3 regions of the Arthrobacter sp. ok909 genome follow, and region 3 is predicted to be linked to each of the others. Evidence: predicted binding sites of a transcription regulator. Region 3 holds the regulator's gene; each other region holds the start of a gene.
The links. Region 3 encodes HrcA, which represses chaperone genes, less so after heat shock. Its sites were predicted from a motif close to TTNGCACTCGNNNNNNNCGAGTGCNAA; they were not measured.
Positions count from the first base shown of each region.

Region 1: a site for HrcA is predicted at 5,458-5,484, ahead of groES (co-chaperone GroES). Genes of this name have one in related genera too.
Region 2: a site for HrcA is predicted at 6,620-6,646, ahead of BLR03_RS02265 (FmdB family zinc ribbon protein). Genes of this name have one in related genera too.

Region 1 is NZ_FNJS01000009.1:143,895-153,573, forward strand. Features, by position in the region: gene tsaD (tRNA (adenosine(37)-N6)-threonylcarbamoyltransferase complex transferase subunit TsaD) at 1-787, shown strand, start outside; gene BLR03_RS09855 (glutamate--cysteine ligase) at 895-2,046, opposite strand; gene BLR03_RS09860 (shikimate 5-dehydrogenase) at 2,377-3,210, shown strand; gene BLR03_RS09865 (class I SAM-dependent methyltransferase) at 3,226-4,458, opposite strand; gene BLR03_RS09870 (hypothetical protein) at 4,525-5,037, shown strand; gene groES (co-chaperone GroES) at 5,640-5,936, shown strand; gene groL (chaperonin GroEL) at 6,017-7,627, shown strand; gene BLR03_RS09885 (acyltransferase family protein) at 7,887-9,679, shown strand, end outside.
Region 2 is NZ_FNJS01000002.1:3,596-13,274, forward strand. Features, by position in the region: gene guaA (glutamine-hydrolyzing GMP synthase) at 1-257, shown strand, start outside; gene BLR03_RS02255 (AAA family ATPase) at 566-4,918, shown strand; gene BLR03_RS02260 (RcpC/CpaB family pilus assembly protein) at 5,130-5,726, opposite strand; gene BLR03_RS02265 (FmdB family zinc ribbon protein) at 6,266-6,523, opposite strand; gene BLR03_RS02270 (5-formyltetrahydrofolate cyclo-ligase) at 6,673-7,311, opposite strand; gene galU (UTP--glucose-1-phosphate uridylyltransferase GalU) at 7,418-8,335, shown strand; gene BLR03_RS02280 (GNAT family N-acetyltransferase) at 8,341-8,961, shown strand; gene BLR03_RS02285 (hypothetical protein) at 9,080-9,679, shown strand, end outside.
Region 3 is NZ_FNJS01000008.1:49,920-59,598, forward strand. Features, by position in the region: gene BLR03_RS08510 (PhoH family protein) at 1-893, opposite strand, end outside; gene BLR03_RS08515 (hypothetical protein) at 1,092-1,295, opposite strand; gene BLR03_RS08520 (flavin reductase family protein) at 1,572-2,087, opposite strand; gene BLR03_RS08525 (GerMN domain-containing protein) at 2,582-3,475, shown strand; gene BLR03_RS08530 (16S rRNA (uracil(1498)-N(3))-methyltransferase) at 3,502-4,275, opposite strand; gene dnaJ (molecular chaperone DnaJ) at 4,278-5,405, opposite strand; gene hrcA (heat-inducible transcriptional repressor HrcA) at 5,484-6,497, opposite strand; gene BLR03_RS08545 (DUF3097 domain-containing protein) at 6,827-7,675, shown strand; gene BLR03_RS08550 (DUF4870 domain-containing protein) at 7,811-8,230, shown strand; gene hemW (radical SAM family heme chaperone HemW) at 8,366-9,604, opposite strand; gene lepA (translation elongation factor 4) at 9,650-9,679, opposite strand, start outside.

The DNA.
Region 1 (9,679 bases), on a different contig from region 3:
CGCCATCAACCACCTGGTGGCGCACGTCGGTGTCGGGCTCCTCCAGCAGGGCACCGGCAACGCGACGTCGGTGTCGACGCCGCCCGCCGGGTCGCCGCCGGAAACCCTCCCGGACAACATGGGCGCGCTCCTGGTGTCCGGCGGCCACACCGAGATCCTGCGGATCCGGAGCATCACCGACGACGTCGAGTTGCTGGGCTCCACGATCGACGACGCTGCCGGCGAAGCCTATGACAAAGTGGCGCGGCTCCTGGGCCTGGGCTATCCCGGCGGCCCGGCCATCGACAAGCTCGCGCGCACCGGCAACGCCAAAGCCATCCGGTTTCCGCGCGGCCTCACCCAGCCGAAGTACATGGGGACCGCCGAGGAACCCGGCCCGCACCGGTACGACTGGTCCTTCAGCGGACTCAAGACCGCCGTCGCCCGCTGCGTGGAGCAGTTCGAGGCCCGCGGCGAGACGGTTCCGGTCGCGGACATCGCCGCGGCCTTCCAGGAAGCCGTAGTGGACGTGATCACGTCCAAGGCCGTGCTCGCCTGCCGCGAAAACGGCATCACGGAGGTCCTCCTGGGCGGAGGCGTTGCCGCTAACTCGCGGCTGCGCCAGCTCACCGAACAGCGCTGCAGCGCCGCCGGGATCCGGCTGACGGTGCCGCCGCTCTCGCTGTGCACGGACAACGGTGCCATGGTGGCAGCTCTCGGGGCGCAGCTGGTGATGGCCGGAGTGGAGCCGAGCGGGATCGGTTTTGCCCCCGACTCCTCGATGCCGGTCACCACCGTCTGCGCCTGAGGAACCGTCCGCCGCGGTTCGCCCGAAAATGGTTCGGCTGGGGCGCCGTTAGCGCCGGCGTCGCCTGCCATTGTCCGCTCCCGCGGACGCTACACCTCGCGCCGGAGCTAGGCTTCCGGCCCCTGCCGCATCTGCTTGACGAGGTCCAGGACGACGGCGCGCAGGTCCCCGCCGTGCTCGGCGGCTACCCGGCGCTGGCGCTGGTAGCCGGCGCCGCGCTGGATGATCTTCTCGACGTCGGCCAGTTCGGCGCTGCAGCCCAGTTTCGCCGCGACGGGCTCGAGCCGCTTGAGCGTCTCGCGGAGGTGCTCAGTCACGAGCTGCTCGTTGCCCTCGGCGTCGAGGATGATGATCGCGTCCAGGCCGTACCGGGCCGCGCGCCATTTGTTTTCCTGGACATGCCACGGCGGCATGGTGGGAATGGTGCCGCCGTTGTCCAGTGTTGTGGAGAATTCGTCCACCAGGCACTGGGTCAATGCGGCGATGGCCCCGACTTCCTCAAGGGTGGCCAGGCCGTCGCAGATGCGCATCTCGATGGTGCCGAAATGCGGGACGGGCCGGATGTCCCAGCGGATCTCGGACAGGGTGTCGATGACCCCGGTGGTGAACATGTCCTGGACGTAGGCCTCGTAGTCTTCCCAGCGGGCGAACTGGAACGGCAGCCCCGCGGTGGGCAGCTGCTGGAACATGAGGGCGCGTTGCGAGGCGTAGCCGGTGTCTTCGCCGCCCCAAAAAGGGCTGGAGGCGGAGAGGGCCTGGAAATGCGGGAAGTAGTTGACCAGCCCGTCCAGCACCGGAAGGACCTTGTCCCGGCTGTCCAGTCCGATGTGGACGTGGACGCCGTAGATGACCATCTGCCGGCCCCACCATTGCGTCCGGTCGATGAGCTTCGCGTAGCGTTCCTTATCAGTCACGGGCTGCAGCTGGGGCGGGCTGAACGGATGACTCCCGGCGCAGAAGACCTCCACGCCCATGGGGTCGGTGACCTCGCGGACCGCGGCCAGCGAACTGTTCAGGTCGGCTTTCGCCTCCGCCACGGTGGTGCAGACTCCGGTGACGAGTTCCACGGTATTCAGCAGCAGCTCCTGCTTGATGTGCGGGTGCTCGTCGTCCTCGTTGAGTTCGGGATGCCTGGCAGCGACTCCGCGGAGCACCTGGTTCGCCACGGAGGCCAGTTCGCCGGTCTCGGCATCGACGAGGGCCAGCTCCCATTCCACGCCAAGAGTCGACTGCCTGGATGAAGCGAACTCGATCTTCATGTGGTCCCTTCACTGTTCTGCTGTCCTGGCCGTCGTCCTGGCGGGAGTGCGCTGGCAAACACCCTCGGACGTGCCCCTGCACGCGGCACCGGCGGTGTCGCGTGCCATTTCCCGCCACAGCGCCCGCCGGGCGACTGGCAGGGCTACGGGTGGTCCAAGTCTAGTGCAGGGTCTGGCCCCGGACGGCGGCCAAAGTTACCGCTGATGCGTGAGTGTATTCACAAACGCCGCTGGTCAGGGGAGGCTCCGGCGCCGGGCGTCGTTGAGGTTCGGGCCCGGGCTCGGGCGGGGCTGCCGGGGAGCGGGCCGCTCCTGGCGTTTAATGGAGCTGTGCCCATTCTGAACAAAGACATGACCCTGTGCATCTCGCTGTCGGCCCGGCCGAGCAACAACGGGACACGCTTCCACAACCATCTGTACGAACAGCTGGGCCTGAACTGGATCTACAAGGCCTTCGCCCCCACCGATCTCGCCCAGGCCATCGCCGGAGTGCGAGGACTCGGCATCCGCGGCTGCGCGGTGTCCATGCCCTACAAAGAGGACGTGATCGCCCTGGTGGACGTCATGGACCCCTCCGCGAAGGCCATCGATTCGGTCAACACCATAGTCAACGACGGTGGCCGGCTTACCGCCTATAACACCGACTACACGGCCATCGAGCAGCTCCTGCAGCGCAATGCCGTCCCGACGGACTACTCGGTGCTGGTCCTGGGCTCCGGTGGCATGGCCAAGGCCACTGTCGCCGCGCTGCGGGATGCCGGCTTCAAGGACGTGACGGTCGTGGCCCGCAACGAGGACACCGGACGCGGCCTGGCCGAGCTGTACGGGTTCGCCTGGAGCCCGGACCTGGGCTCCGCAAGGTCCGGAACGGGCACGGCCGACATGATCATCAACGTGACACCGGTCGGCATGGCCGGCGGGCCGGACGCCGACGCGCTGTCCTTCCCGCAGGAGGCCATCGACGCCGCAAAGGTGGTCTTCGACGTCGTCGCCCTCCCCGCAGAGACGCCGCTCATCAAGGCCGCCCGCGCGGCCGGCAAAACCGTGATCACCGGAGCCGAGGTAGCCACGATCCAGGCGCTGGAGCAGTTCGTGCTCTACACCGGGATTCGGCCGACCGACGAGCAGATCAAGGCCGCCGAGGAGTTCACCCGGGCCCAGTAGCCCCGGCCGCGCGAGTTAGACGGGCTCCACCGATATGGCCACCCGGTCCTCGCCGATCCTGGTGAGGACCAGGGTGGCCGATTTCTTGCCCCTGCTCTTGGATCCTGCCGGTTTTCCGCCGGGCAGGAGCTGCTTGCGCAGCTCTTCCGGGGTGACGGCTGTGCCGCGCTTCTTGATGTCCAGGACGCCGATCCCTTGGTCCTTGACCCAAGCCTTGAGCGCCTTGACGTTGAACGGCATCACCTCCAGGACCCTGTAGGCCTTGGCGAACGGGGTCTCGCGCAACTCCGGGGCGCAGATGTAGGCGATGTGCTCGTCCACGAGGTGCCCGCCCAGCTGGAGGGCGACGTCGGCCACGAGTCCGGCGCGGATGACCGCACCGTCGGGCTCGTACAGGTAGCCCTCCACCGGGCCCACGGGCGCCGCCGGGCCGGCCCCGAAGTCCTCGCCGCTGGTGAGTTCAGCGGCACCGAGCGGCCCGAGGACGAGGGCCGCGCGCCGGACGCCGGGGCGCCGCACAGCGTTGAACCACAGCGCCACCTCGGTGACGTCCCCTCCCACGGAGACCCACTGCGCCTCACAGTCCGCCGGCACGGAATCGTGCGGCATGCCCGGTCCCATCTTGACGCCGACGGCGCGCCCGGAGCCGGCCAGCGACTCGACGAAGGACAGCGGCGGAGAAAAGTCCTCCGGATCCCAGATCCGTTTCGTTCCCGAAGTGGACGTGGTGCGCCGGGCAGGGTCCAGCCAGACGCCGTCGACCCCCTCAAGGGAAACCGCGGTGGCATCGGAGTGGACCACGGTGGCGTTGCGGAAGGGGATCAGGTTCATCGTGGCGCAGGCAGCCGTGGTCTCGTCCATTTCCACCGCGGTGACCACGAGATCCATGGACGCCAGGGCCATGGCATCGGCACCCAGCCCGCAGCCGAGGTCCGCGACATGGCTGATTCCGGCCTCGACGAACCGCTGCGCGTGCCGGGCCGCCACCGTGAGCCGGGTGGCCTGCTCCAGGCCGGCCTTGGTGAAGACCATCTGCCGGGCGAACTCACCGAATTTGGCCTCGGCCTTGGTCCGCAGCCGGGACTGGGTAAGCACCGCCGAGACCAGCTCGGGGGAATGGCCGGCCTTGCGCAGCGCCGCGGTGAGGCGGAAGGCCTCGTCCTCGCGGTACGGGCCCAGCGACGCCAGCAGCTCCCAGCCCTCGGGCGTGAGGATCGGGGCAATGTGTTCCTGCGGTGCGTCAGTCATGCCTTCCAGCGTAGTTCAGCGCCGCGGGCACGCTGCGACCGGACCGCGGGGACTAGGCTTGACGACATGGAAGACAGCGGTACAGGCGACAGCACGTCAGAGGAAACATCCGGGCAGAATACGGACGGGCAGGACGACTACGGGCGGGACGCCGCTGAGCAGGACGCCGCTGGGCAGGGCGTGGACGGGCGGGACGACGCCGGGCGGGACGACGACGGGCGGGTGCGCCATAGCCACCAGCAAGGACTGGCCCGCTACGCAAAGCCGGCGATCATCGCCGGAGCGGTGATCGCTGTCGTGTGCATCGCGCTGCTGGTGATCATCTTCTTCCTCGATTCCTTCAACGCGACGGTCTACTCCGTCGGCGGCAAGAACGTACAGGACGCCACGGACGAGGCCCGGGCCATCCGCGACACCTATGCCACGGCCAGGCTCGGTGGCATCATCTTCCTCATCGCCGGCGTCCTGCTGGCTGGCGCCGGAGCACTGGTGATGTACCGGCATCGGAACGACGAAGGCAGTGACCGCGACGACGAAGAAGGCGAAGACGTGGACTTCGAGGACCTCGCCGGCGAGTAAGCGCACGCCCAAGGCCCCGTGGACCCAGCGGGCCCGGTAGATGGACATGCCCCTCGCTCGGCGCGGGCAGAGAGCATGATGCCGATGTGTCCGCTGGCTGCAGCAAAGAATGGGCAAGTCCCGCTGGGCAGCCCGCATGCGTTGGGCATGTCCTCTCGGACAGCCAGCGTGCGCCGGACATGCCCCCCGCTTGGCGCGGACCGGGAGCATGATGCCGAAGTGTCCATTGAACATCGCCGAGAACGGGCATCTCCCACTGAGCAGCCCGCATGCGTTGGGCATGTCCTCGTGAATGGCCGCTACCCGTTGGACATGTCCGTCCCCTGGGGCAGGCAGAGAGCATTTTGCCGAAGTGTCCCTTGGCCGGAGCAAAGAATGGGCATGTCCCACGCGGGGGAGTTGTTCACCCGAGATGAATTTCTGGCACTCGCCTTGACCGAGTGCTAACCATTTACATAGAGTCGTAATTAGCACTCTCCCTAGGAGGGTGCTAACACCTGAAGCTTCACAGCCAGGCTGCTGCCGGCACCGCGACGACGGTCTGTACGCCATGGCATCACTGCTTCATAGTCCACGAATTTGCTGACGAATAGGAGAGGTCCTTGTCGGTCTCTATTAAGCCTCTTGAGGATCGTATTGTTGTCCGCCCGCTCGAAGCCGAGCAGACCACGGCTTCAGGCCTGGTTATCCCGGACTCCGCGCAGGAGAAGCCGCAGGAAGGCGAAGTTGTTGCAGTAGGCCCCGGCCGCTTTGACGACAACGGCAACCGCGTTCCCGTGGACGTTGCCGTCGGCGACGTCGTTATCTACTCCAAGTACGGTGGAACCGAAGTCAAGACCGGCGGCACGGAGTACCTCGTACTCTCCGCCCGCGACGTTCTGGCGATCGTCGTAAAGTAACTCTCTTGGTCCCCCGCGCAGCCGATCCTTCGCCTTGAACGGATCAGTTGCGCGGGGTTCTGTCTTGAAAGGACAAAACCATGGCAAAGCAGCTTGCGTTTAACGACGCTGCCCGCCGGTCGCTTGAAGCCGGCATCGATAAGCTCGCCAACACCGTCAAGGTCACGCTGGGCCCGCGCGGCCGCAATGTCGTGCTGGACAAGAAGTGGGGCGCTCCCACGATCACCAACGATGGTGTGACCATCGCCCGTGAAATCGAGCTGGACGACCCCTATGAAAACCTTGGCGCGCAGCTTGCCAAGGAGGTCGCCACCAAGACCAACGATGTTGCCGGTGACGGCACCACCACCGCCACCGTGCTGGCCCAGGCCCTGGTCAAGGAAGGCCTGCGCAACGTTGCGGCAGGCGCCGCCCCGGGCGAGATCAAGCGTGGCATCGAGGTTTCGGTCGAGGCCGTTGCTGCCCGCCTGCTGGAAAACGCCCGCCCGGTCGAAGGCACTCAGGTTGCCAACGTTGCCGCCATCTCCGCCCAGAGCGACGAGGTCGGCGAGCTCCTGGCCGAGGCGTTCGGCAAGGTCGGCAAGGATGGTGTGATCACCATCGAGGAATCCTCCACCACGCAGACTGAACTGGTCCTCACCGAGGGCATGCAGTTCGACAAGGGCTACCTGTCCCCGTACTTCGTCACGGACGCGGAACGCCAGGAAGCTGTCCTCGAGGACGCCCTGATCCTGATCAACCAGGGCAAGATCTCCTCGGTGCAGGAATTCCTGCCGCTGCTGGAAAAGGCGCTGCAGAGCTCCAAGCCGCTCTTCATCATTGCCGAAGACGTCGAGGGCGAGGCCCTGTCCACGCTCATCGTCAACCGCATCCGCGGCACGCTGAACGTCGTCGCCGTCAAGGCCCCGGGCTTCGGCGACCGCCGCAAGGCCATGCTGCAGGACATCGCGACCCTCACGGGCGCACAGGTTGTCTCCCCGGAGCTGGGCCTGAGCCTGGATTCCGTGGGCCTTGAGGTGCTCGGCACCGCCCGCCGCATCACGGTCACTAAGGACAACACCACGATCGTCGACGGCGCCGGTTCGGCCGAGGACGTCGCCGCGCGTGTTGCCCAGCTGCGCGCCGAACTGACCCGCACGGATTCCGACTGGGACAAGGAAAAGCTGCAGGAACGCCTGGCCAAGCTGGCTGGCGGCATCGGCGTGATCAAGGTTGGCGCTGCCACCGAGGTTGAGCTGAAGGAAAAGAAGCACCGCATCGAGGACGCAGTGTCCTCGACCCGCGCTGCCCTTGAAGAAGGCATCGTCGCCGGTGGCGGGTCCGCCCTCATCCACGCGCTGAAGGCCCTCGACGAGGACGCAGCTGTCCAGGCTCTCGAAGGTGACGCGGCTGCCGCCGTCGGCATCGTTCGCCGGGCCTTGACCCAGCCGCTGCGCTGGATCGCCCAGAACGCCGGCTTCGACGGCTATGTGGTTGTTGCCAAGGTGGCAGAATCCGCCGTCAACCAGGGCTTCAACGCCAAGTCCGGCGAGTACGAAGACCTGATCGCCGCCGGCGTGATCGACCCCGTCAAGGTGACGCGTGCGGCTCTGCGCAACGCGGCTTCCATCGCTGCACTGGTCCTCACCACTGAAACCCTCGTGGTGGAGAAGCCGGCCGACGAAGACGAGCACGCAGGCCACCAGCACTAATTTCGGCCCGCACAGGGGACGGCCCGGCAACTTGCCGGGCCGTTCCTTTTGTGCCCGGGGACTGCCGCGAAAATGCTCCCGAAGTGCGGCAGGTCCCGCCGCGACTCAGCCGCGACGTGCTGCCTCCCTGCTGGCAATTCACTGGAAACTCACACCTTGGCATGACTGAATAGGGTTCTATGCCCACCGCGACGATTGGCCATGAACATCACGGTTGGATAACATAGACGTTTTGGTTACCGGTTTGAGGGGTTTTTCTATGACACAGCAAAGAACCCTACCCGCGCCTGCCCGATCCGACGGGGCGCCCCAGGCCGGCCGAAAGTCCACCTTCAGGCCCGAAATTCAGGGCCTCCGGTCCCTGGCCGTGCTGATGGTCATGAGCTACCACATCTGGTTGGGCCGGGTCTCCGGCGGTGTGGACGTGTTCTTGCTGATCTCGGCGTTCCTCATGACGCTGCAGTTCGTCGGCCGTTACGAGCAGGGCCGGCCCATGGCCCTACTCAAGCATTGGCTGCACCTCTTCCGGCGCCTCGTCCCGGCTGCCGTCACCGTCATCGTGGCCGTCATTGCCGCAAGCATCCTGTTCCTTCCCCGGACCCGCTGGCTGGAAGTGATCTCGCAGGGCTGGGCCTCCCTGTCCTATGTCGAGAACTGGCTCCTGCAGTCCCAGGCCACGGACTACTACGCTTCGGACCACAGCCAGGCCAGCCCTTTCCAGCATTTCTGGTCCCTCTCGATCCAGGGGCAGATTTTCATCCTGTGGCCCCTAATCTTCGCGGGAGCCGCACTCGTCGCCAAGCGCTTCCGGCTCCGCTACCGCGTGCTGCTGTGCTATATCTTCGCCTTGATTTTCCTCGGTTCGCTGATCTACTCGGTCCTCTTCACTAAGGCGGAGCAGACGGAAGCGTACTTCGATACCGGTGCGCGGCTATGGGAGTTTGCGCTGGGCACCCTGGTGGCTCTGGCCCTTCCCTCCCTGCGGCTTCCCCGGAGCTGGCGCCTGGCGCTCGGCTGGCTGGGCATTGTGGCCATGCTCAGCTGCGGCCTCCTGCTCAATGTCCAGGCCTCCTTCCCCGGTTTCGTGGCACTCTGGCCCACCTTGGCCGCGGCCTGTGTGATCGTCGCCGGCCAGACCGGCAGCAAGCTGGGCGTTGACCGCTTCCTCAGCTCGGGGCCCCTGGTCCGGCTGGGGGACATGTCCTACGCCTTGTACCTGTGGCACTGGCCCGTCCTGGTCATCTCGCTGACCGCGACGGACAAGGACCGCGCGGGGCCGATTACGGGCAGCATCATCGTGGCCGTTTCGATGGTGCTCGCATACGTCACCACCCGCTTCATTGAGAAGCCCTGGCGCGGGTGGAAGTGGCCCGAGCTCAAACGCCGCCGCGCCCTCATTGCCATCGCCGCGGCCGCGGCCATCGCTGCCGTGCCGCTGGCGGCCTGGCAACTCCAGATCAACTACGCCCTTGCCGCGGCGTCAAGCCAGGCCTGGGTCAATAATCCGGGTGCACGTTCGCTGGACCCGGCCTACGTCGGCGGGGCCGACAAATCCGCTCCGCTCCTTCCCACCCTCGCCACCGCGGCTGATGAATGGCCCCGCTACGCGGGCGGCTGCACGTCGGATGAGAAGGCCCTCACCAACATTTGCACCAACGGCAAACAGAACGCCGCCAAGACCGTGGTGATCATCGGCAACTCGCACGCCCACGTCTGGTCGACCCCCATTCTCACTCTGGCCGACAAATACGGGTGGAAGGTCGAAGCCATCACCAAGGGTTACTGCCCTGTGACGGTCGGCCCGGCCCCCGGCCTCTCGGACGGCTGCCTGGACTTCAACAAGGACACCCTCAAGAAGGTGCTGGCCATGAAGCCGGACCTCGTGGTGACAACCAGCACCCGGACCGACCCGGATCCGACGTCCACCGAGTTCATGGACCCGGGGTGGGTTCCGCCGATCAAGGCCATCAACGATGCCGGCATCCCCGTCGTGGCGCTGCGCGACACCCCGCGCATGCACGAGGCCGTCCCGGCCTGCCTGGAGAAGAACCC
Region 2 (9,679 bases), on a different contig from region 3:
ACGAGGTCTGGCAGATGCCCGTCGTGCTGCTGGCGGATGTCCGCAGCGTAGGCGTCCAGGGCGACGGACGCACCTACGGACACCCGATCGTGCTCCGTCCCGTGTCCTCCGAGGACGCCATGACGGCGGACTGGTCGCGGCTGCCCTACGATCTCCTGGCCCGGATCTCCAACCGGATCACCAATGAGGTGGACGGCGTCAACCGCGTGGTGCTGGACGTGACCAGCAAGCCGCCGGGAACCATCGAGTGGGAATAGCAGTGTGAATGGCCGGCCTTTCGAGGCCGGCCATTTCATTTTGTTTCTGGCAATTCGAGTTGAATTTCGCACCGCCCAGTGTTGCGGCCCCGCAGGTGGTCCTGATTCGGGCTACCCTCGAAGGCATGCCGGTATGGTCCAAGGCGTCCCGCGCGAGCCAGACAACCGCGAGCACACAAAACGCGGCCATGGAAAGCGCGGACGCAACACAGACACGCGTTGACACGTCGAACGCGCTAAGGTCGAGCGCGCCGCGGTCCGGCATGGAGGAATCCGGCCGGGAGAAATCCAGCCCGGAGAAGTCCAGCATGGATTCATCCAGCACAGAGAAGTCGAGCACAGAAAAGAAGGCAGCAGTGTCAGTTGGTCAAGGCCACCCCGAGGGCTCCGAGGAGTTCAGGAAATGGCTGTCGGGGCTCAAACCCGTCACCGGAGCAGATACGATGCTGCGCTTCACCAAGACGCCCGAAGGCTCGATTGACCTGACCCATGCCCATCCGTCGGGGCTTGCCCAGCTGATGGCAGGCCGGCGCACCCGCCTCTCAACCCTGATCCGGGACCGCCAGCAGTACGTGGTTGCCGCCAGGGCCTCGCGAAACCTGCGCTCGAAAATCTTCGAACTCGCCAACGACCGCGGCATTGACGCGGGCTATTTCTCCGCCGGCACGGTCGTATGGACGTCCGCCGTCGGAGGTAAACCGCAGCGAATTTCCGCCCCGGTCATGCTCACCTCCATTTCCCTCACGGTGCGCCCCGGCGAGGACGACTATGAACTGCAACTCACCGAACAGGCGCAGATCAACCCCGCACTGATCCGGCACCTCAAGTCAGTCCACGGGATCGTCTTTGACGTCAGCGCGGTGACGCGGATGGCCTACAGCACGGCGCGTTATGACCCCCAGCCCGTCCTGGACCGCCTGGGCACGCTGATCCAGCCGATTGCCGGTGCTGAGATAGAGCACAACCTCCTCGTCTCCACGTTTGCGGACCTCTCCGGCAACCTGGATGATCCGTGGATCAACCCGAACAACCCCCTCGTCACCGCCCTGGCCCGATCCGGTTCCGGCGAACTGGTCGAGGTGCCCGTGCTTGAACCTGGGCGTTTCCCCAGCACGGATGAGCGGGACCCCGCCGATGAGCTTTTGCTGCTCGACGCCGACACGGACCAGCAGTACGTCGTCGACGCCGTTCGGGCGGGCGACTCGCTGGTGGTCAGCAGCCCGCCGGGCACCGGCCAGACCCAGACCGCCATCAACACCATCGGCGCCCTCGTCGACGAGGGCAAAACCGTCCTGGTAGTGGGCGACCGGCGTGCCAGCCTCGCCGAAATCTCCACCCAGCTGGAGAGCCTCGGCCTGGATTCCGTACTGCTGCAGCTCGCCGGCAATGCCAGTCCGCTGCAGCTCAAGGGGCAGCTGGTCCGGGCGATCGTCCGCAACGAGAAGTCGCTCCAACCGCAGCTAAGCAACCTGCACGCCACGCTGACGGGGCACCGGCACGCCCTGATGGACCATGTTGCGTCGCTGCACAACGTCCGGGAACGCTGGGGCTGTTCCCCGTACGAGGCCATGCAGTCGCTGGCCGAACTGACCTCCATCCAGCCGGCGCCAGCCACGACGGTCCGGCTCAAGCGCAGCGTGCTGGATAACATCCGGGACCGCGAGGAGCTCGCCGGCAGGCTCCGCCGCGCTGCCGAGCTCGGCGGTTTCAGCCGTGCGTCGACCACCAGCCCCTGGCACGGAGCACGGCTCCTGACCCGCAAGGAGACGCAGGAAGCGCAGGCCGTTGCACGGTCCGTCGCGGAGAAGCTGCCGCTGCTGCGCGGGCGAATGGACGAGGTGGCAGAACACGCCGAGATCCGCCTCGGCGGGACTTTCACCGAATGGGGCGAGCAGATCGAACTGCTCGTGGCCGTCCGCGAAAGCCTGGACAAGTTCACTCCCGACATCTTTGACCGCCCCGTCCATGACCTCATCTCTGCCACGGCGCCCTCCTCCTGGCGCCGGGAACGGGGGATCGAGATGCCCTCCATGCAGCGATCCCGCCTGCGCCGGGTGGCCAAGGAATATGTCCGGCCCGGCGTGCACATCGCTGACCTGCACAGCTCCCTTGTCCTCGTGCAGGAGCAGCGCGCCGCATGGGCCGGTTATGCCACGACGCAGCGGCACCCTGCCGTGCCGTCCGGGCTGGCCGAAATCTCCGGCCTCTACCGGGAGCTCGAGTCAGAACTGGCCGAACTGGGCCAGGCAGTCAAGCACACCGCCGCGGGCGGCGATCTGGACCGCGTGCCCTACGCCGATCTCCTGACCCGCGTTCAGCGACTCGTCGCCGACACCGCGACACTCGAAACCCTCCCGGAGCGTACGCTGTTGGTCGAGAGCATGCGCGAGCACGGGTTGGGCGAGCTGCTCGCCGACCTGGCCGAGCGTGAGGTCCCCGAGGGATCTGTGACCGCAGAACTCGAGCTGGCCTGGTGGCAGTCGGCCCTGGAAGCCATGATTAGCGGCGATGACTACCTCGCCATGTCCGACGGCGACGCCCTGCGCCAGCTGGAAGCGGAGTACCGGCTCGCTGACAACGCGCATATCGCCAGCGGCGCTGCCCGGCTCCGGTGGAACCTGTCCGAGCGCTGGCGCACGGCCATCGAAGCGTACCCGCGCCAGGCCGAGCTGCTGCGCAGTCTGCTGAAGGACGGCAGGGTTACCCTTGCGGCACTCAGCGGCCAGGCTCAGGAGCTGCTGCCCACACTCGTGCCTGTATGGTCCGTCAGCCCGTACCTCATGACGGGCCTCCTGCCGATCGAGCAGACCTTTGATGCCGTAGTGATCCTGGACGCCGAGACAACATCGCTGCAGGCCGTCCTCCCGGCTATCGCACGGGCCCGGCAGGTCATCGCTTTCGGGGATGAGCAGATCGCCAGCCCACGAACCTTCACCGTGGGGGTCGAACGGCTCGCCGCAGGGGAGAGCTCCTACCAGAGCGTCGAGAGCGCTTACCGTGCGCTGACTGGCGTACTGCCCGTGTGGAACCTGAGGACCGTGTACCGCGCGGTCGATGAAGACCTGGTGCGCCAGCTCAGCAAGGGATATTACGGCGGGGAACTCACCCGGCTCCCGGAAGGGCAATCCGCCACAGGCCTCGACCGCGCCCTCAGCGTGGAATACCTTCCCGATGGCACTGGGCTGCCCAGCGCCGACCACGACGGCGTTGAATCGGTAGTTGCCGAGGTGAACCGTGCGGTGGAGCTAGTCTTCGAACACGCCCGGCTTCGTCCCCGGACCTCGCTGGCTGTGGTGACCGGCAGCCTCCGTCACGCCGCCCGGATCGGCGAAGCCATCCGGGCCCAGCTGCCCAACTACCCGATGCTTGGCAGTTTCTTCACGGCAGGGGAGGAATCCTTCCGCGTGGTAGATCTGGAAAGGGCCCAGGGACTGGTCCGCGACCACGTCATTTTCTCCCCGGGCTATGGGCGCACGCCGCACGGACGTACGCTCCACAGCCTCGGACCGCTCTCCGCCGACGGCGGACGCGCTAAATTCGCCTTGGCGATGACGCGTGCGCGGCGATCCCTGCACGTGCTCAGTTGCTTCCGCCCCGAGGACCTCGACGTCAGCCGCCTGAGCCATGGTGCCGTGGATTTCTACGAACTACTGGACCGCGAGATCGCGGGCAATACGGATCTAGGCAGCCCCGCTTCCCGGGCGGCCGCCAGCGAGCAGGCGCTCGGCGCTGATCCGCTTGTGGCAGACCTGGGTGACCGGCTCCGGGCCCGCGGTGCGCGCGTGTGGCACCAGTACGACGGCGTCCTCAACATGGTGGCCGCCGCCGATCCGATGACCACGATCGGCCAGGACGATGCGGAGATTCCCCGTCCTGTGGCGATTGAGTCAGACGGCACCGGCCACTACCGGCGAATGAGCGTCCGCGAACGGAGCCGGCTCCGGCCGCAACTGCTCGAGCGGCTTGGCTGGCGTTATATGCCGCTGTGGACCATCGAGGTCTTCACTGATCCATCGGCCTGCGCCGACCGGATTGGCGGCTACCTCGGGTTGGAGAAGCCTGCCGTGTCCAGTCGGCTCCGGGCATCCCACGGGTCTTTCGATGACGACATTGAGAACCTGGCGATCAACGACGCCCGGGGCCAGGAAAGCCACGTCTTCTCAGGGCGCGCACCGGCGCGAGATGATTTTCATGGGCGCGAGACCGCGTCCACCCAGTCTGCCGGGCGTCCGGGCGAGGCGCATGAGGCAGGCGCTACGCCCCTGCTGAGGCCAGAGACTGGGACCACAAACAGTGCAGGAACGACCGGCAACAATGGCATGGCAGGCAGTACAGGCAGTAAGGAGTCCGGCGGCATGAGTGCAGACGGCGACATCCAGAACAGCACCGGCGCTACCGCGGCTGAAGCGAACGGCGACTCCGGGTCGGCTGCCGGGGAACCGGCGGCGGGGGAGCAGGCCGCGGGGCAGCCCGCAGGAGAAGCGCGGGACCAGGCGACGGCAAAGGAGAAGTCCCGGCGCGCGGCGGCGCCGGCCACGGCTGCCGGGGCAGTGCTACCGAACAAGGCGGCCGAAGACGACCCGCGGCGCTGGGGCGACCAGCCGGAGAATTACGACCACGACGCGTGGCTCCAGGAGCAGAAGCCTCCGCACTGGGGGTGAGATGTATGGCCGGTGCCGAGTAGCCGGCGAACGCAATCGGCCTCAGGGACAAGCGGCCGGCGGTCAGGCCCTTATCCGGGCGCGTGGTTAGGGACTTAGCCGGGCGCTCGCCCCGAAGCCGGCGGTCATCCGATGCACGGACTATCGGCCGGGCGGTCAGGCCCTTATCCGGGCGCTCGCCATGGCGCGAGCACGCCCGTCACCCAGCTGCTCACCCCGGCGCTGCCGGCACAAGCACGAAGAACAGCTTGCCTTGGGTAGATGCGCCGGCCAACCGCCGCGCCTGATCGTCCGCGGCTGCCACGACGATCAGCCCGTCCGCGTCTGCGTCCGCGGTGGCCAGCCACTGGCCCGTCTTGCCGCCCTGCACGGAGGTCCACAGTACAGGGACGGCTTCGGCCAAGATTCGGCCTTCAGAGGCTTGTTCGAAGCCGCTGCCGACGGTGAGCACCACGTTGACGAGTTGTCCGGGGGAGAGCAGCCGGATAGACGCAGCATCCGCCATCCTGAGCGGTACAGCCGCGGAACCGGCCGGGCTCCCGGCCAGCAGGCCCGGGCCAAGGATCTGGGCGTCGGTGAGGAGCTGGCCTTGGCGCAGCGGTGCGGCCAACCGCTTGCCCTCGAACGCGTTTTCGCCGTCCGGGCTGCCAGCTGGCACTAGCCCGGGCGGGATGCTGATCATGCGGACGTCGCCGGGTTCCAGGGTTTTTCCGGCGGGAAGATCGGCTGCAGCTGCGAACGCAGTGACGGTGTCGGCGGGCGCAGGAGTTAGCTGCTGAACAGTCAGGCCAGCGGCGATGCACAACATGAGCGCCGCCAGTAGCCGGCGGTTCCGGTTCAACCAGTTGCTCAGGCGGCGCCGCGGCGTCCTGCCGCGCGGCAACCGCTGCCGGGGCGGCTTCCCGGGCCGGGGGTGATTGCGGGTGGAGCCGCCGGCAGAAGGAAACGTGGCCGGAAGCAGGCCGGCCGAGCGGCTCCCAGCGCGTGCCCGGCTGGCGGGCATCATTCCGTTCCGGGGCCGGGGCGGCAACGAAGAGGCCTTGAAAGACGGCCAGGAAGCCGGGTTGAGTGAGGGTGCCATGGCTGCCACGCTACGGACTCTGGCATGCTCGCGGGAGTCGCGGAACTGCCTATGTGGACAACGGGAGGCAGGAAAACTGTGCGGGCCGCGGCATGCCGGCGTTAGTGCGCGATTGCACGGCACAGGGACTGCGGCTGCGGTGCTGACATGGCAGCAGTGTCTTTCGCGAACAACGCTCGCGGACGGCGGCCGGAGGCTACGCGGACGGGGGGCCGGTGCCGTCCGGAAACGGTGCACCAGGGCTGCGCATACGGCAGCCCCGGGACCTAGCTGGCAGCGGCCGGGGCAGGCGCCGCTGCGGGCGCGGGAGCTGCAGCGGGGGCCGGGGCAACCGTGCTGCCCTTGGTGTCGCGCGAATCGGTCCGGTAGAAGCCGGAGCCCTTGAACACAACGCCGACGCTGTTGAACTTCTTGCGCAGCGTGCCCTGGCACTCGGGGCAGGACGTCAGGGAGTTGTCGCTGAACGACTGCACGATCTCGAAGGCGTGGCTGCAGTCCTTGCAGGCATATGCATACGTGGGCACTGGAAATCCTCCTCTGGGACAAACGAGCAGGTCCCGTGCTGTCGAGTCGGGACCCGGTCGATATATCTTTCGATATACCTGTCGGCGGGTTCCGTCTTAGCAGTCGCAGGGCCTGAGTGCTAATTCTATCACCCTCGCAGGACCCCGGATCAGCGGAGCCGGATGATCCCGCCCGGTGTCAGCGCCGCGTCGACCTTCCGGTCGAAGGACTCGGCGGGAATGCTGCCCGCGGGCAGTACCTCAGTGTCGTAGACGACGGCGACGGTCGGCAGCGGCACGGCGTCGGACGCCCCGCCGGACCCGGACGAGCCGGACGCGGAGGACAGGGCGGCTAGGGTGGCAAGGAACTTGTCGTAGTAGCCGCCGCCTTGTCCGATGCGGTTGCCCGAGAAATCCACTGCAGTGGCCGGGAGGAAGATTGCGGTCGCGTCCAGCGTCACAGCGGTGCTGCGGCGCTCGCCAACAGGCTCCTGGATGGGGGCGAACCGGCTGCGGACAAACCCGGATTCCGGAGTCCAGTACACCCAGCTGAGTTCGAGTTCGGGTTCGCAGACGGGAAGGAGCACCCGGTGCCCGGCATCGACCAAGGCTGACAGCAGCGGCAGCGTGGGCGGTTCGGCGCCCACGCCGAGATATGCGGCGAAGGTACCCCGGCGGCCGCCGGTCAGATCGGATGCCCATTCGAGCCCGTGGCGGGCGATGCCTGCCGCTGCGGCATCGAGCGCGTCCAACGGGAGCGCCGCACGCCTTGCCCTGTGGCTGGAGCGTATTTCGTCTTTTGACGCCATGACTGGTCCGTCCTCTGCATCGTGCAGCCTGCTCCGCAACGTCAGGGGGCCCGCGGGGCAGGCCGAATAATTACGCAATGATTGGTCCCTCCGTTAGATTAGTCGAGTGAATACACCCAATGCTTCCGTCCGCAAGGCCGTCATCCCCGCCGCGGGCCTTGGTACTAGGTTTCTTCCGGCCACGAAGGCCATGCCCAAGGAAATGCTGCCTGTCGTTGACAAGCCGGCCATCCAGTACGTCGTCGAGGAGGCCGTGAATGTCGGTCTGAACGACATCCTGATGATCACGGGCCGCAACAAGCGGGCGCTGGAGGACCACTTCGACCGCGTTCCCGCGCTCGAAGCCACCCTCCAAGCCAAGGGTGACACGGCCAAGCTCGAGTCCATCCAGGCCGCCAGCAACCTCGGCGACATCCACTACGTCCGCCAGGGCGACCCCATGGGCCTTGGCCACGCGGTCCTCCGGGCCAAGCAGCACGTCGGCCAGGAACCATTCGCAGTGCTCCTGGGCGATGACCTTATTGACGCCCGCGATGAGCTCCTCAGCACCATGATCGAAGTCCAGGCCAAAACCGGCGGGTCGGTGGTCGCGCTGATCGAGGTGGACCCGTCCCAGATCAGCGCCTATGGCTGCGCCGACGTCGAGGCGATCGCCGGTGAAGAGTACGTCCGCGTCAAGCAGCTCGTGGAGAAGCCCGACGTCGAGGACGCCCCGTCAAACCTCGCGGTCATTGGCCGCTACGTCCTGCACCCGGCCGTCTTTGAAGTACTCGAGCGCACCGCGCCGGGCCGCGGCGGCGAAATTCAGCTGACGGATGCGCTGCAGGAACTCTCCAGCGGCACCGGCGAGGGCTACGGTGTGTACGGCGTCGTCTTCCGCGGCCGCCGCTACGACACCGGCGACAAGCTCAGCTACCTCAAGGCCTGTGTCCAGCTCGCCTGCGACAGCGAGGACCTCGGCCCGGGCCTGCGCGAATGGCTGCCCGGCTTCGCGTCCAGCCTTACCCCCAGCCTCGCCAAGTAATTCCCGTGGGGGGCAGCTTCACCTGGCCGGTGACTCTGGAGAGCGGCGACATCGTGCTGCGCCCTATCCGGTACCGCGACCGCAAAGAGTGGACAGCGCTTAGGTCACGCAACTGCGAGTGGCTGGCCCCCTGGGAGGCATCAAACCCGGTCCCCGGCGGCGGTCTGCCGGATTACCGGCAGATGGTGCGGTCGCTGAAGGCCCAGGCCGCACAGGCCACGGCCCTGCCGTTCGTGATCGCCGAATGGAGGCCCGGTCACGAGAAGCCTGTGATCGTGGGGCAGCTGACGGTGTCCTCGATCGTGTGGGGATCGGCCATGATGGCGACGTTGGGCTATTGGGTCGACAAGGACCGGGCCGGCCGGGGGATTGCCCCCACCGCCGTGGCCATGGCGACGGATTACTGCTTCGGAACCCTTGGCCTGCACAGGATGGAAATCAACATCAGGCCGGAAAACGGGCCGAGCCTGCGAGTGGTGGAAAAACTCGGGTTCCGAGACGAAGGATTCAGGCCCCGATACCTGCACATCAACGGTGAATGGGCCGACCACCGCACCTTCGCGCTCACGGCTGAGGAAGTGCCGGAAGGCCTTCTCGCCCGGTGGTTGCGGAGTCGGCCGGCGTGAGCCCGTGATAGCCGCTTGACCAGCCACTACGCCCCGGCCCGGACCAATTGCCGGCGCGCCCGCGACACACCCCTGACAATGCGGCCTAGCACCCCATATACCTCATACGGTTTTGGGTGTGGACTTCCCTCTTAGCAGCTCTGTGATCCTTGTCATTGCTGTTGCGCTCTGGATCGTATGGGTGGCGCCCTACGTTCTGCGGAACGGGCGCCACCAGCTGCAGCCTGCAGGCGAATTCCTGGCGGACGTCATCGACATAGAACCAGTAGACCCACAAGCGGGGAAGGTTATGAAAATGGCGGCGCAGCAGGAGAAGCCCATGAACATCACCCGGCGCGCAGAACCTGTCGGCGGCACCGCAGGGCCTGGGGAGACGCCAACGGAAACACGCGGTGCAAGCCCGCTGGCCGCGGCCGCCTCCCCGGCGTTCAGGATTCGCTGGGGCCGGCTTATGCTTGCGCTGGCCGGGATGCTCTCCCTGCTCACCGGCGTGGTGTCCGCGCTCCTTCGACTGTTCGGCGTCGGATCCGGATGGCTGCCGGTGGCAGCCCTGGTGGGCGCCGTCGCGTCCGTGGCAGTGCTCCGCCGTCTGGCTGTCCGCGACCGCCGGCGGAAAATGAACGCCGCATTCCGTGCAGCCATGGGCAGCCCGGCGCACAGGCCTGTGCGCAAGTCGGTGCCCGACGAGACCCCGTCCCTTCCTGCGGAGCGCCCCGGC
Region 3 (9,679 bases):
GTGCCGAAGGGAAGGTCCACCTGGGTGATGTCCCCGGTGACCACCATCTTGGAGCCGAAGCCCAAGCGGGTCAGGAACATCTTCATCTGCTCCGGCGTGGTGTTCTGGGCCTCGTCGAGGATGATGAAGGCGTCGTTGAGCGTGCGGCCGCGCATGTAGGCCAGCGGGGCCACCTCGATGGTGCCGGCGGCCATGAGCCTCGGAATGGACTCGGGGTCCATCATGTCGTGCAGGGCGTCGTACAGGGGCCGCAGGTAGGGATCGATCTTGTCGCTCAGGGTGCCCGGCAGGAAGCCAAGCCGCTCCCCCGCCTCGACGGCGGGACGGGTCAGGATGATCCGGCTGACTTCCTTCTGCTGCAGGGCCTGGACAGCCTTGGCCATCGCCAGGTACGTCTTGCCGGTACCGGCCGGCCCGATCCCGAAGATCACCGTGTTGGCGTCGATCGCGTCCACGTAGTTCTTCTGGTTCAGCGTCTTGGCCCGGATGGTCTTGCCGCGGGTGGACAGGATGTTGGTGGTCAGCACTTCCACGGGGTTCTGCAGTGACTGGCTGCGGAGCATGGAGACGAGCTGCTGCAGGACGGCAGGGGTGATGACGGTGCCGCGGGCCACCAGCCCGCGCACCTCGTTGAGCAGGCGCATGATGCGCGGCACGTCGGCGGCCGGACCGCTGATCGCGAGCTCGTTCCCCCGGACATGGAAGTCAACGGCAGGGTACTGATTTTCGATGAACCGGAGGGCTTCGTCATGGCTGCCCAGCGACTGGACCATCTGCTCTGAGTCGTCGAACAAGACCACCTCCGTCCGCAACCCTGGTAGGGAGTGGGGGAATTCCCCTGCGGTGCGCTCTCCGGCGCTGAACCGGGCCTTGCCGTTCGCTGCTTCAGTCATGGTGTTGGCCCGCGGGCCTCTGGTCCCCTCCAGTATGAATATGGTCGGTCCCCGTGATCCCTGCCGACGGCGGTTCGCACCGTCCGCGGCCGGGGTCACCGGGTCCTTCCATCTTACGCCAGCGCGGCGCGCCCGACGCCGGTCAGGGTCCGGCGCCGCCCGCGTGCCGGGGCGCTGAGGCGCACCAGGATGTCGCCGTTAGTTGTAGGTGTTCCCGAAGATGACGTAACCATCAAGCCAGTGGGCCCCTGTCCGCGGGAAGGACTGGTCGGCGCTGTCCGGCTCCGGAGCGTCCTCCTGGACCGGCCGGGCGGGTGCCTCCGTCATCAGGGACCAGACTGCCCACACGCCGGCGGCCGCCAGCACGAGACCGCACGCCACGACGATCCACACGGCGCTCATGCCGTACCCCCAGGGATGACGCGCAGACGGATGCCGTCGCGATGCCCGTACATCCGGCGTCCATGGACCCCCCTGCACTGACGACCCGGACGACTGCTGAGTCGGGCGTCCTGGCGTCGATGCGACCCACGTAGGAGTGGTAAGCCGAGCTGACCACTTCGACACTGGATCCGACTTTTATTGAGCCCCAGTCTTCAGGGAAAACCCACGCGTCGATAGTCTCCGGCAGTGGGGTTCCGCGGCGACCCCCGCGGCGCGATGCCGACCTCAGCATGGTCATCCCACGCTCTCCAGCACGCCTGCCCGGGATTGGACGCCAACATAGCTGCCCCGGTAGAAGAGCAGCGGCTCGGCGTCGGCGCGGGCGCTCAGGGCACGGACCGCGGCGACAACAATCGTGTGGTCCCCGCCGTCGTACTCCTGGTGCAGTTCGCAGTCCACCCAGCCCAGCGCGCGCTCCAGGACAGGGTTCCCCAGCGGCGACGGCGAGTGGTCAACGCCGGCGAACTTGTCTGCGCCCGAACGGGCGAACTGCGCCGCGAGGTGCTGATGTTCGACCGGGAGGATGTTCACGGTGAACCGGCCCGCCTCGCGCAGCAGTGGCCAGGTGCTGGAGGTCCGCGCAGGACTGAAGGACACCAGGGCAGGTTCCAGCGACAGCGAGGAAAAGGACTGGCACGTAAAGCCGGCGGGACCGTCCTTCGTTGCCGCGGTGATCACGGTCAGGCCGGTGGCGAAGTGTCCCAGGATGGTCCGGAGCCGGCGCGGGCTGAGGTCAGAATGTTCCGTCATGGCGGGTCCTTTCGAAGTCTGTGCCCTCAATCAACCACCCTGGACGCCGCTTCCCAACCCCGGCTGAAACGCACAGTCGCGCTGCGACGCAACGCGTCACGGACCGAAGCATGACGTAAAAAACCTGTCGCAGCGCCGGCATAAGACACTGACTTCGACGCCGTCTTTCGTGCCAGCCGCTGCCCGCCGGGGCATGGTTCCCGACATTATGTATCAACTTCGCATCGGCCTCATATCGTTCCCGTTGCAGTTCCGCCGGGCGCCCCCAAACCGCACTTTCGCCCCGGGCCCGTGTGCCATGCTGGAATTCGGCTGTCCTCCAGGGCTCCGGGCCGGGCGCCCGGCAGGCCAAGGATGGACAGCCACCGGCGGTCCATGCCGCCCACAAAACGGATCGTTGCCGCCCAGCGCGGCGTGGGACACGAAGGGACAGCAACATCAGGCAGCGTGAGGTTCAACAGTCAGCAGCGGGACGTGTCCGTCGCGTCGCGCTGGTGCTCGTGTTGCCCGCCGCCCTCCTTCTGTCCGGCTGCGTGGCGACTCCTCAGGGCGGCATCACCAATTCCAGCAGCCCGTCGGAGCTGGTTCCGGACGCGGCGTCGGGCGCCCCCACCACCAGCGCTCCGCTGGAGACCGCGCAGACCTCGAACAAAGCCCCGGTGTACTGGATCGGGCGGAGCAACGACAACGCGTTCCTGTACCGCGAGTTCCGTGACGTTCCGGATCAGGACAACCCGGTCACGCGCGCCCTGCGGGTGATGATGTCCCAGAAGCCGCTCGACCCGGACTTCTTCACGCCGTGGCAGAATCCGAAGAAGCTGTCGACGTCGATTTCCGGCAAGAACGTGATCACGGTGGATGTCTCGGCGGATGCCTTCAACAGCAACGTGGACGCGGCCATGGCCGAGCGCGCCATCCAGCAGCTCATCTACACCGCGACGGCAGCGGCCGCCAGCGCGGGCCTGATCGATTCCGGCCAGCAGGTCCAGGTGGTGGTGCTCGTCGACGGGCATACGGACTATGTCGCCTTCAATCACGTCCGGCTCGGCGCTCCGACGTCGCGAAGTGCCGGGATGGTCGCCCCCGTGTGGATCATTGATCCGCAGGAAGGCACGTCCGTCGCTGACGGGTCCGTCAAGATCAGCGGCCGGAGCACCGTTCAAGGCGGGAAGCTTCGCTGGGAAATCCTCAAGGTGGACGGCGATAACGCCAAATCCGCCTACCTCAATGGCAACGCGACGGCTTCGGCCGATTCCGCGCAGTCCGGGCTGTTCACCCTGTCCGTGAACCTCGGCCCGGGACGCTATGAAGTCCGCGTGTCCCAGGTGGACCCCGCGGACAGCTCCAGGGAAGTGTTCACCGACACCCGCGGCTTCACGGTCAAATAATCACGGTCAAATAGTCACGCTAACGGCTACCAGCGTCCGAAAATGTCGCTGGCCAGCACGGTGGCGGCGGGCCCTGCCGTGGAGGAGCGCAGCACATGGTGGCCCAGCAGGGCAGTCACGGCCCCCGCGTCGCACAGCCGGGTGACCTCGCGCGGGCTGATGCCGCCTTCCGGGCCCACGATCAGCAGAACTTCACGGGGCCCGTCGTCGCCGGGCGCCGCACTGTCCAGCCAGGCCTCAAGTACCTGCCGCAGGGGGCGGACGGCGTCCTCGTGCAGGATGACCGCGAGGTCCGCGGCTGCCACGGCCGCCTGCAGCCCGGCACCGTCGACGGCGGCCCGGACTTCCGGGATCCAGGCCCGGCGGGCCTGCTTGGCGGCCGCGGTCACCACCGACTGCCACTTCGCATGCGCCTTCGCGGCCCGTTCGGCCTTCCACCGCACGATGGACCGCTCGGCCTGCCAGGGAATGACGGCATCGATGCCCAACTCGGTGGCGGTTTCGGCCGCGAGTTCGTCGCGGTCGCCCTTGGCGAGGGCCTGGACCAGAACCAGCCGGATCGCGGGTTGCGGCTCCGTCAGGAGGTCCAGGCACTCGACGGTCAGTTCGCCGGCAGCGACGGCGGCGACGGTGCCGGTCAGGCGCTTGCCGGCGCCGTCGGCGATATCCACGGCCTCCCCGACCGCGAGCCGCTTGACTGTGATGGCGTGGCGGGCCTCGGCGCCTTCGAGGACGAAGGCCGAGCCGGGGACCTGCTGGTCCAGGGTGCCTGGGGGGGTGAAGAAGACCGGGTTACTCACCGCTACATGCTACCCAGGCGTTCACGCAGTTTCGCGAAGAGGCCGTGGCTGGCCGCGAGCTTCCCCGGATGGTTTTGTTCCCCGCGCGCTTTGGCGAGCTGTCGGAGCAGGTCTTCCTGATGGGCGTCGAGCTTGGCCGGCGTTTCGACCTGCAGATGCACCTTCAGGTCGCCGCGGCCGTTGCCGCGCAAGTGCGTGACACCGAGGCCGCGCAGGGTGATGATCTCGCCCGGCTGGGTGCCCGGCCGGACATCGATTTCCTGCTGCCCGTCAAAGGTGTCGAGGGTCAGTTCTGCGCCGAGTGCCGCGGAAGTCATGGGGATGTTGAGGCTGGCGTGGAGGTCGTCGCCGTCGCGTACGAAGGTGGGGTCATTGTTGACCCGGATCTCGACGTACAGGTCACCGGCCGGTCCGCCGGCGGGGCCCGCCTCGCCCTGGCCGGACAGCTGGATGCGGGTGCCGGTGGCAACGCCGGCCGGGACCTTGACAGTCAGGGAACGGCGGCTGCGGATCCGGCCCTGGCCGCTGCACTCGTTGCAGGGGTCCTTGATGACGGTGCCGAAGCCCTCGCAGGAGCCGCAGGGCGCGGACGTCATGACCTGGCCGAGGATGGAGCGCACGGCGCGCTGGACCTGGCCGCTGCCGCCACAGATGTCGCAACGCACCGGGTGGCTGCCCTCGCGGCAGCAGGAGCCCTCGCACGTGGGGCAGATGACGGCTGTGTCGACCTCGAGCTTCTTGTTGACGCCGAACACGGCGTCGCGGAGGTCGATCCGTACGCTGATCAGCGCGTCCTGACCGCGGCGGATCCGGGACGTGGGGCCGCCCTGGCCGCCGCCGCCGAAGAAAGTGTCGAAGATGTCCTGGAAGGCGAAGCCCTGGCCGGAGTAGCTGCCGCCGCCGAAGCCGTTGTCGGTGCCGTTCTCATTGCCGGTGGTGTCATAGACCCGGCGCTTCTGCGGATCGGAAAGGACCTCATAGGCGTGGGTGACCGCCTTGAACCGGTCCGAGGCGTCCTCCCCCGGGTTCACGTCAGGGTGCAGGGTCCGGGCCAGTTTCCGGTAGGCCTTCTTGATTTCCTCCCCCGTTGCGTCGCGGGAGACTCCAAGAACGTCATAGTGGCTGCTCAAAGTGTGTATCTCTTCCTTGTTGTTCTGCCGGTGGGGCACTGCCTGTCGGGCAAAAAGTAGCGTTCGGTCCCGGGCCGGTCAGGGCCCCAGGATCCTCGAAAGGTACCGGGCCACCGCGCGGACGGCGGCCATGGTGGTGGGATAGTCCATCCGGGTGGGCCCCAGGACGCCGACCTTGGCCGTGGCATCCGGCCCGTAGGCGGTGGCCACCACCGAGGCCTCTGCGAGGCCGTCGTAGGGGTTTTCCCGGCCGATGCTGACCGTGACACCGCGCGGGTCTTCGGCCATTTCGCTGAGCAGGCGCAACATGACCACCTGCTCCTCGAGCGCCTCCAGCACGGGGCCGATGCTGAGCGGGAAGTCCACGTTGGAGCGGGCCAGGTTGGCGGTGCCGGCCATCACCATGCGCTCCTCGCGGCTGCTCGTGGCCAAGGCCTCGAGGCCGCGGGCCAGGGCCTGGGCTGCGCCGCGGCGCGCCGGCGGGCCGCTCGCCACGACGGCGGGCAGCAGTTGCGGCATCAGGCTCAGCGGGGTTCCGGAGAGGCTGGCCAGGAAACGGGTGCGCAACTCCGCCAGCGCGTCGTCGGCAATCTCCTGGCCGACGTCGATCACGCGCTGCTCCACCTTCCCGGTGTCCGCGATCAGGACGGCCAGGACCTTCCGGGGCGCCAGCAGCACGAATTCGATGTGCCGCACCCGGGCGCGGCTGAGCAGCGGGTACTGCACGACGGCGACCTGGTTAGTGAGCTGGGACAGGAGCCGCACGGTGCGGTCGAGGATGTCGTCGAGGTCCTCTGATCCTTCCAGCAGCGCCTGAATGGCCCGGCGCTCGGCCGGAGACAACGGCTTGACGGCCGAGATCTGGTCGACGAAGAGCCGGTAGCCCTTGTCCGTGGGAATCCGGCCGGCGCTCGTGTGCGGTGCCGTGATGAGGCCTTCGTCTTCCAGTGCGGCCATGTCATTGCGGATCGTGGCACTGGAAACACCAAGATGGTGCCGTTCAACCAGCGCCTTGGACCCGACTGGCTCGCGGGAATGGACGTAGTCCTCCACGATGGCGCGCAGCACTTCGAGTTTGCGTGGTTCGCTCACGCTCCACCTCCAATCGACGGTCCCGCAGCCGGTGCCGCCCCAGGACCGTTTGGTTCGCGTCCCCGCGTGGTGCGGGGGCGGTCCGTGACCGGACAGGGGTTAGCACTCGACATGCCTAAGTGCTAACCAGTCTAATATGAGTCGCCGCGTTGTTAGCATTGGATTCGCTCCGGGCGTTGCCTGCGGGATCACGAGGTTCCGTCACGACGGCGCGGGAACCGCGGCAGCCGCTACCGTTGCCGCCCCCTGTGGTCCGGTTCGGGCCCCTTCGGGCCCCGGAGAGTTCCACCGACCGCCGTACATTCCGAGTGCAAAGTAAGCGTGTAGAGATGTCGTACCAGAACTGGGGGCCCCAGGACCTGTCCGCCCCCGCCAAGACGCAGTTGCCGGAAGTCCCGGTGGAACGCGGGATGGTCCTCGAGGAGGTCCAGTCCGGCTGGGTGGGCGCCGTAACCCGGGTGGAAAAGTCCGGCGGCATGCACGTGGTGTCGCTGGAGGACCGGCGGGGCAAGTCCCGGTCCTTCCGCCTCGGCTTTGGCTTCCTTTTGGAGGGGCAGCCGATCCGGCTGATGCCTCCAGCGCCGAAGGCGGCACCGGCCGCCGGGCCCGGCCGCACGGCTTCGGGCTCGGTCCGGGTGGCGGGACAGCGCGCACAGGTAGCCAAGGCCAGCCGGATCTGGGTGGAAGGCAAGCACGACGCCGAACTCGTGGAGAAGGTCTGGGGCGATGACCTCCGGGTGGAGGGAATCGTCGTCGAGCCGCTGCACGGCATTGACGACCTCGCGGCCGCGGTGGCCGAGTTCCGCCCGGGTCCGGGACGCCGGCTGGGCGTGCTGGTTGACCACCTGGTGCCCGATTCCAAGGAGTCGCGGATCGCCGACGCCGTCATGGCTTCGCCGGGTGCCGCCGGCAACGTCCTGATTGTGGGCCACCCCTACGTAGACGTGTGGCAGGCCATCCGGCCCGCGGTCCTGGGGATTGAGCGGTGGCCCGTGATCCCCCGCGGCGTGGACTGGAAAACCGGCATCCTGACGGCGTTCGGGTGGCCCCACTCCACCAAGGAGGACATCGGCCTCGGCTGGCAGAAGCTCCTTGGCGCCGTCCGCAGCTACGCCGATCTGGAGGCGTCCCTGCTGGGCCGCGTCGAAGAGGTCATTGACTTCCTTACTGTGCCGTAGCCAGCCGCTCCGTGATCTCCATTTACGCGCCCAAGCAAGTATTCTTGAAACGGCGGCCGCGCTCCCAGCGCGGTCCCGGCTATTCCAGGCACAACCCAGGCAGCAACGCATCACCGCAATCCGAAGGGCTTCACCGTGGCAGATAACGCACGCGAACACACGGGCAACCAGGCCGGCCATGGCCAGCCCCCGTACCATGGCGTTCCGGCAAATGCGCTGCCGCTGACGGCCGGCGAGGACCGGCAGTGGGCCACGCTGGCGCACTTCGGCGGCATCCTGGGCTGCGTGCCGTCGCTGCTGATCTACTTGATCTTCAAGGACCGTGGCCCGTTCACGGCCCAGGAGTCCAAGGAAGCCCTCAACTTCACCCTGCCGCCGACCATCGCGGCCGTGCTCGCCAATCTGCTGGTCTTCATTCCCGTGGTGGGCAACCTCTTTGCCGTCCTCGCCACGGTGATCTGGATCGCCGTGACCTGTTTTTCGGTGGCGGCGGGTATCCATGTCAACCGCGGCCAGCCGCACCGCTACGAGTTCAACCTGCGCTGGATCAAATAGCCCGGCCCCAAACACACGGCCCAAATCAGCAGAGCCGGCCGCTGCCCCAAGGGGCAGCGGCCGGCTCTTTGTGTATCCACGGCCTATATCCACCGCCCGGCTGCGGCGGGGCCCCCGGGGCAGAGGGGCAGCGCCTTAGTCCGGCAGGATCCTGCGGACCACGGCGTCGGCCAGGAGCCGGCCCTTGAGCGTGAGGACCAGGCGCCCCTTGAAGGCGGCCGCTGGGTCCACCAGGCCGTCGGCGATCAGCCCGGCGACCGCGTGCCTGCCAGTGTCCCCCAAGCCGCCGAGGCTCGGGATGTCCAGCCCGGAGTTCAGGCGGGCCTCGAGCATGACCCGCTCCACGTTGCGGGTCTCGGTGTCCAGCGTTTCCCGTCCGGCGGCCGGCGACGCGCCGGTGCCGAGACGGTTGGCGTAGGCGGTGGGGTGTTTGACGTTCCACCAGCGGACGCCCCCGACGTGCGAGTGCGCCCCTGGGCCGATGCCCCACCAGTCGTCCCCCCGCCAGTAGGCTAGGTTGTGCCGGCAGGCCTGTTCGGGGGTGCGGGACCAGTTGCTGACCTCGTACCAGGCGAGCCCGGCCGCGGAAATCAGTTCGTCGGCGAGTTCGTATTTGGCGGCGTGGTCGTCGTCGTCGATTTCCGGCACCTCGCCGCGGCGGATCTGCGCCGCAAGCTTGGTGCCGTCTTCGACAATCAGGGCGTAGGCGCTGATGTGGTCGGGGCCGTAGGACAGGGCGGTCTCGAGCGAGTAGCGCCAGTCATCCAAGGATTCCCCCGGCGTGCCGTAGATCAGGTCAAGGCTGACCGCGAGGCCCGCCTGCCTTGCCCACTGCACCACCTCGGGCACCCGGCTGGGCGTGTGGGTGCGGTCCAGGACCTTCAGGACGTGCGGCACGGCCGACTGCATGCCGAAGGAGACGCGGGTGAACCCGGCGTCGGCCAGCAGCTGCAGGGATTCCGGGGTGACGGAATCCGGATTGGCTTCCGTGGTCACTTCGGCGCCGGGCTGCAGGCCCCAGGCCCCGATCGCAGCCGTGAGAATGCGCGCCAGGTCCTCCGCCGGCAGGAGCGTGGGCGTGCCGCCGCCGAAGAAGACGGTGCTGAGCGGGCGTTGGGGCACGCCGGAATTGTTCAGGACGCGGGCGGCGAATTCCACCTCGGCGATCGCGGTGGCGGCATAGGCGTCTTGGGAGGCCCCGCCGCCGAGCTCGGTCGCGGTGTAGGTGTTGAAGTCGCAGTACCCGCAGCGCACCGCGCAGAACGGGATGTGCACGTATAGCCCGAAGGCGCGGCGAGCAGCGCCCTCGGCCGCCTGGGCGGGCAGGAGCCCGTCCGACGGCGCCGGGTCGCCGAGGGGAAGGACGCTAGGCACAGGCCCGGCCTGCCGGCACAGCAACAACAGTCATGGCAAGCACCGCTACTTCTTGGCCTTGTCCTTGGACTCGTC